Regions from separate parts of the Streptomyces sp. SS1-1 genome, predicted to be linked through region 1. Evidence: riboswitches for the same ligand, from Rfam matches in the RefSeq annotation. Region 1 holds a riboswitch; the other holds the start of a gene.
The links. Region 1 has a riboswitch for S-adenosylmethionine ahead of thrC (threonine synthase). Riboswitches for the same ligand answer to the same signal wherever they lie in the genome.

Region 1 (3,399 bases):
ACAATTCCGCTGACTTCAGGTCAAGTCGGGCCGGGCAAAAAGAACAAAAGCCGCATAGGACCCGCGGAGTTTGGCTACTTCTTGTCGGGTCGGCGGCAGAAATCAAAGACGGCCGGTCCAGGGACCGGCGGTGCGTTCCCCAACTGTACCCCGCTCAATCACACAGAATTGCCTCCTCCGCTTCTCTTACGGAGGAGGCAATTCGATGAACGCTCGGTAACCGGGGTTACCGAAGGTAATGTTCGGTCATCCGGTCAGCCGCCGGCGACGGCCGGAATGATGGAGACGCCGGCGCCGTCCGGCGTCGCGGTCTCCAGACCCTGCTCGAAACGCACGTCGTCGTCGTTGACGTAGACGTTGACGAAGCGCCGCAGCTTGCCCTGGTCGTCCAGCACCCGGGCCGCGATCCCCGTGTGGTTCTTCTCGAGGTCGGAGATGACCTCGGCCAGGGTGGCGCCCTCGGCGGCGACCTCGGCCTGACCGCCGGTGTAGGTGCGCAGGATGGTCGGGATGCGAACGGTCACGCTCATGCGAGGCCAGCCTCTCGGAAGGAGTCAAGGTTGGGACGAATCGTCGCGGTGAGGCCCGTACCCGCCACCGCGTCCAGCGTCTTGAGGCCGTCGCCGGTGTTCAGGACGACGGTCGTCTTGGCGGGGTCGAGCGCCCCGCTCTCGATGAGCTTCTTGGTGACGCCCACCGTCACGCCGCCCGCGGTCTCGGCGAAGACGCCCTCGGTCCGCGCGAGCAGCTTGATCGCCGCGACGATCTCGGCGTCCGTCACGTCCTCCACGGCGCCGCCCGTGCGGCGGGCGATGTCCAGGACGTAGGGGCCGTCGGCCGGGTTGCCGATCGCGAGCGACTTGGCGATGGTGTCCGGCTTCTGCGGGCGGACCACGTCGTGGCCGGCCTTGAAGGCGGTGGACACCGGCGAGCAGCCCTCGGCCTGGGCGCCGAAGATCTTGTACGGCCTGTCCTCGACCAGGCCGAGCTTGATCAGCTCCTGGAGGCCCTTGTCGATCTTGGTGAGCTGGGAGCCGGAGGCGATCGGCACGACCAGCTGGTCCGGCAGCCGCCAGCCGAGCTGCTCGCAGATCTCGTACGCGAGCGTCTTGGAGCCCTCGGCGTAGTACGGCCGCAGGTTGACGTTCACGAAGCCCCAGCCCTCACCGGCGGGGTCGCCGATCAGCTCGGAGCAGAAACGGTTCACGTCGTCGTAGTTGCCCTCGATGCCGACGAGTTCGCCGCCGTAGACCGCGGCCATGACGACCTTTCCCTGCTCCAGGTCGTGCGGGATGAACACGCACGAGCGGAAGCCGGCGCGGGCCGCGGCGGCGCCCACCGCGCCGGCGAGGTTGCCGGTGGAGGAGCAGGACAGGGTGGTGAAGCCGAAGGCGCGCGCCGCCTCCAGGGCCTGCGCGACCACGCGGTCCTTGAAGCTGTGCGTCGGGTTGCCGGAGTCGTCCTTGACGTACAGGCCGCCGGTGACGCCCAGTTCGCGGGCGAGGTTGTCGGCCTTGACGAGCTTGGTCCAGCCGGGGTTGATGTTCGGCTTGTCCGCCACGTCGGCCGGGACGGGCAGCAGGGGCGCGTAGCGCCAGATGTTCGCGGGGCCCGCCTCGATGCTCCGACGGAGCTTCTCGGTGTCGTAGCCCGAGAAGTCGTAGGCGATCTCCAGCGGGCCGAAACACTCCTCGCAGGCGAAGACCGGGCCGAGCGGGACCCGGTGGCCGCACTCGCGACAGGACAGCGCGGCGGCGGGGCCGAGGTCTACGGTGGAGTCGGTGCTGCTTGCAACAGTCTGCACAGCCATGTGAGGCGAGGCCCTTTCTCCTCATCTTCCTCACGACGCATCTCGCCGTGAGACGGATTTGGCACCTTCCCTAGCCGGGAGCCTCGCGGAGACGATCAACGGTGACGATCGACGCTGATCTACGAGAACCGACTGGAGGGTTGCCGGGGCTTCATCGGGCCGTGTCCCTCTGCCCCTCTGGATGAGCGGTATGCGGTTGTCCTGCGGTTGTGAACCCGGGCGACCCTGACATGCGATGGTCACTCGCGTTGTTCAAGACTGTAACCGAAGGCCAGGACAGTTGAGAGAGCAGTCCGAACCGCGAGATGGATCACCGACGTCGTGCGACAGTTTCGACAGTGAGGAGCCGCCGACCGTGCTGGAAGAAGTCGAGCGCTGGCTGATCAGCCGCTCCTGGTCCCTGGCCGACCGTCCGCTGCACCACGTGCTGGCCGCCAAGCAGCGCTCGGGCCAGTCGGTCTCGGTCGTCCTGCCCGCCCTCAACGAGGAGGAGACGGTCGGCGACATCGTCGCGATCATCGCCCACGACCTGGTGCACCAGGTGCCGCTGGTCGACGAGATCGTCGTGGTCGACTCCGGGTCCACCGACCGCACCGCCGAGGTCGCCGCGGCGGCCGGCGCGCGGGTCGTCCACCGCGACGACATCCTGCCCCGTATCCCCGCCGTGCCCGGCAAGGGCGAGGTGCTGTGGCGCTCGCTGCTGGTGACGGGCGGGGACATCGTCTGCTTCATCGACGCCGACCTGCGCGAGTTCTCCTCGGACTTCGTCCTCGGCATCGTCGGCCCGCTGCTCACCGACCCCGGCGTCGACCTGGTCAAGGCGATGTACGACCGCCCGCTCGGCGGCGCGTCCGGACAGGGCGGCCGGGTCACCGAGCTGATGGCCCGCCCCCTGCTGAACATGCACTGGCCGCAGCTGGCCGGATTCGTACAGCCGCTCGGCGGCGAGTACGCGGCCCGCCGCACCCTGCTGGAGCAGCTGCCCTTCCCCGTCGGCTACGGCGTCGAGCTGGGCATGCTGGTGGACGCCCTGCACCTGGTGGGGCTGGACGCCCTCGCGCAGGTGGACGTGGGGGTGCGCAAGCACCGGCACCAGGACGGGCAGGCGCTGGGCCGCATGTCCGCGGCGATCTACCGCACCGCGCAACTGCGGCTGGCGCGCGGGCATCTGGTGCGCCCGGCGCTGACCCAGTTCGAGCGCGGGCAGGACGGTTTCGAGCCACGGACGTACTCGGTGGACACGGAGGAGCGGCCGCCCATGGTGGAGATCGCGGAGTACGCGGCGCGCAGGGTCGCGTGAACGCGGCATCCCGGCCGTATACAGCGCGTACGTGAGCCCCCACTGAGCCGAACCGCACGTTTGAGCGTTTCCGGGCCGGGCTAGGTTGAGGCGTATGGCTTCCTCGCAGACTGCTGCCAAGGTACTGGTCGCCTCGAACCGCGGCCCGGTCTCGTACGAGGTGCGCGACGACGGTTCGCTGCACAGCAAGAGGGGCGGCGGGGGCATGGTCTCCGGGCTGTCGGCGATCGGGCCGGACGCGGGCGCCCTGTGGGTGTGCTCGGCGCTGTCCGACGGCGACCGGGAGGCG
Region 2 (3,399 bases), 1.3 Mb from region 1:
CGTCCGACGCGCAGATCGCCGGGTTCATGGTCGCCCTGCGCGCCAAGGGCGAGACGGTCGAGGAGATCAACGGCCTGGTCGAGGCCATGTACGCGCACGCGCAGCCCCTGGACATCCCGGGGCCGGCCGTCGACATCGTGGGCACGGGCGGCGACCGGGCCAAGACGGTCAACATCTCCACCATGTCCGCCGTCGTGATCGCCGGGGCCGGGGCCAAGGTCGTCAAGCACGGCAACCGCGCCTCGTCCTCCGCGAGCGGCTCCTCCGACGTGCTGGAGAAGCTGGGGATCAATCTGGACCTGTCCCCCGAAGGGGTGGCCCGGGTGGTCGACGAGGCGGGGATCACCTTCTGCTTCGCCGCCAAGTTCCACCCCTCCATGCGCTTCGTCGGCGGGGTCCGCCGGGACCTCGGCATCCCGACCTCGTTCAACCTGCTCGGCCCGCTCACCAACCCGGCACGGGTCGGCGCCTCGGCCGTCGGCTGCTTCGACACCCGGATGGCCGGGCTCATCGCCGGTGTCCTCGCCGAGCGGGGCTCCTCCGCGCTGGTGTTCCGCGGCGACGACGGCCTCGACGAGCTGACGACGACGGCCACCTCCCGGGTGTGGGTGGTGCGCGACGGCGCCGTCCGCGAGGAGAGCTTCGACCCGCGGGACGTCGGCATCGAGCTGGTGCCGGTGGAGGCCCTGCGCGGCGCCGACGCCTCCTACAACGCGGAGGTGGCCCGGCGGCTGCTGGAGGGGGAGGGCGGGCCCGTGCGGGACGCCGTCCTGCTCAACTCGGCCGCCGCGCTGGTCGCCCTGGAGCCCACAGACGCGCCGCTGACCGAGCAGATCCGGCTGGGCATGGCGAAGGCCGCCGAGTCCATCGACTCCGGCGCGGCCAAGCGAACGCTGGAGCGCTGGGTGGCCGCCAGCAACGCCTGACGCACCAGAGGGCGCCCGAGACGCCGTCCCGCGATCCGGACATGGGTTGCGGGACGGCGATCATCTCGCGTACGTTCCCGTACCAGGTCATGAGTGACAGTCATGAGGCCCCGGCCGACTGTCCGGCAACCCTCCGTCCGTGGCGGGGTGCCCCGGGTGAAGACCAGGCCGCAGGCAGCGAGGTCTGCGGCAAGCGCGGATCCCTCACGATTCCAGGGATCCTGGTCGTCGAGGAGTCTCCCGTGAGCAAGCGAATGCGATAGGGCCGCCGAGCCCCGCCTCCGCACACCCTCTTTCACCTTCCCCTTCCTCTCACGGGAGTTCCGTCATGTCCGTGTCCAGCGCTGCCTCCGTCCAGGACATTTGTTCCCCGCTGCCCGTTCTGGGCGGCGACGTCACCGTCCCGCTCGTCACCGGTGGCGAGGTCACCTACGCCGCCCTCGACTACGCGGCCAGCGCCCCCGCCCTCCAGCGCGTCTGGGACGACGTGGCCGCCTACGCGCCGTACTACGGCAGCGTCCACCGGGGCGCCGGGTACCTCTCGCAGCTCTCCACCGACCTGTTCGAGAACGCCCGCCGGACCGTCGCCGGCTTCCTCGGCTGCCGCGACGACGACCAGGTCGTCTTCACGCGCTCCACCACCGACTCGCTCAACCTGCTCGCCGCCGCGCTCCCGGCCGGCTGCCAGGTCTTCGTCTTCGAGACCGAGCACCACGCCTCCCTGCTGCCGTGGCGCGACGCCCATGTCACCTACCTCGACGCGCCCCGCACCCCCGGCGAGGCCGTACGGACCCTGGAGCGCGCCCTGGCCGACCGCGACCCCCACGGCCCGGCCCTGGTCTGCGTCACCGGCGCCTCCAACGTCACCGGCGAGCTGTGGCCCGTACGGGAGCTTGCGGCGGCCGCGCACGCGCACGGCGCCCGGATCGTCCTCGACGCCGCGCAGCTCGCCCCGCACCACCCGGTGAGCGTCCGCGACCTGGACGTCGACTGGGTCGCCTTCTCCGGGCACAAGCTGTACGCCCCGTTCGGCTCCGGTGTGCTCGCGGGCCGCTCCGACTGGCTCCGGGATGCCGAGCCGTACCTCGCGGGCGGCGGCGCCAGCCGCTCGGTGACCCGGCGCGAGGACGGGGGCGTGGACGTCGAGTGGCACGACAGTGCCGCCCGGCACGAGGCCGGCTCGCCGAACGTCATCGGCGCCTACGCCGTCGCCTCCGCCTGCAGGGCGCTCACCGAGGCCGGCTTCGACGGCCTGGTCGCCCGGGAGCGGTACCTGATCGAGAAGGTGCGGGCCGGTCTCGCCGAGGTGCCCGAGGTGCGCGTGCTGTCGCTGTTCGGTGACGACGCCCCGCGTGTCGGCGTGATCTCCTTCGTCGTGGAGGGCTGGAACAGCTCCCACTTCGCCGCCGCCCTGTCCGCCGAGTACGGCATCGGCGTGCGCGACGGCCTGTTCTGCGCGCACCCGCTGGTGCGGACCCTGCTGGGCGGCGACCCCGGGACCCAGGGGGAGTGCGGCGCCCCGGAGGCGGCGCCGGGCGAGAAGTCCCTCAACGCGATCCGGGTCAGCTTCGGCGCCGGGACGCCGGACGAGCACGTCGAGCGGTTCGTCACGGCCGTGCGGGAGCTGGTGACGGACGGCGCCCGGTGGAAGTACCGGACCGAGAACGGCCGTTGCGTGCCGGACACCTCGGCCTGAGCGATCCGTGCCCGGCGGCGCGCGGCGCCGCCGGGGACCCGGCCTTCGGGTTCAGCTGTCGAGGCCGATGGCGAACGCGGCCTCCAGGTCGTGCTGGGAGTAGGTGCGGAAGGCGACGTGCGTGTCGGTGCCCTCGACGCCGGGGATCTTGCTGATCCGGCCCGGGATGACCTCCGCCAGGTCCTCGTGCCGCTTCACCCGCACCATGGCGATCAGGTCGTAGGTGCCGGTGACCGAGAAGACCTCGCTGACGCTGTCCAGCGACGCGATCCGCTCGGCGATCTCGGGGATCCGGTCCACGCTGGTCTTGATGAGGACGATCGCGGTGATCACGGCTTGTTCTCTCCCTCGGGGGCCGGAGCTCGGGTGCTCCTCACTCTAGTGCGCCGCCCGAAGCGCGCCCACGCGTAGCCGAAGCCCAGGCCGAAGCCCACCAGGTGCGCCAGATACGCCACCCCCGGCCCCGCTCCCGCCCGGCTCGCCGCGACCCACTGGACGGCCACCCAGAAGGGCAGCACCACCCAGGCGGGGAAGCGCAGCGGCAGGAAGAGCAGGAACGGCAGCAGGCTTGTCACCCGTGCCGTGGGGAACAGGAAGAGGAACGCGCCGAGGACCGCCGAGATCGCCCCGGACGCGCCGACCAGAGGCTGGGTGGAGTCGTCGTTCGCGGCGGCGTAGCCCAGCAGGGCCAGATAGCCGCAGCCCAGGCAGAACAGCGTGAACTGCGCCCGGCCCATCCGCTCCTCGGTCATCGCGCCGAAGACGTAGAGGAAGAGC

Region 2: another riboswitch for S-adenosylmethionine. It lies ahead of F8R89_RS09995 (aminotransferase class V-fold PLP-dependent enzyme); the one in region 1 lies ahead of thrC (threonine synthase).

The regions. Positions count from the first base shown of each region.
Region 1 covers NZ_WBXN01000004.1:3,270,001-3,273,399, forward strand. Annotated here, with positions in the region: gene F8R89_RS16065 (MoaD/ThiS family protein) at 255-530, opposite strand; gene thrC (threonine synthase) at 527-1,810, opposite strand; SAM riboswitch class I at 1,829-1,998, opposite strand; gene F8R89_RS16075 (glucosyl-3-phosphoglycerate synthase) at 2,166-3,110, shown strand; gene F8R89_RS16080 (alpha,alpha-trehalose-phosphate synthase (UDP-forming)) at 3,205-3,399, shown strand, end outside.
Region 2 covers NZ_WBXN01000004.1:1,928,432-1,931,830, reverse strand. Annotated here, with positions in the region: gene trpD (anthranilate phosphoribosyltransferase) at 1-926, shown strand, start outside; SAM riboswitch class IV at 1,012-1,128, shown strand; gene F8R89_RS09995 (aminotransferase class V-fold PLP-dependent enzyme) at 1,255-2,622, shown strand; gene F8R89_RS09990 (Lrp/AsnC family transcriptional regulator) at 2,674-2,955, opposite strand; gene F8R89_RS09985 (rhomboid family intramembrane serine protease) at 2,952-3,399, opposite strand, start outside.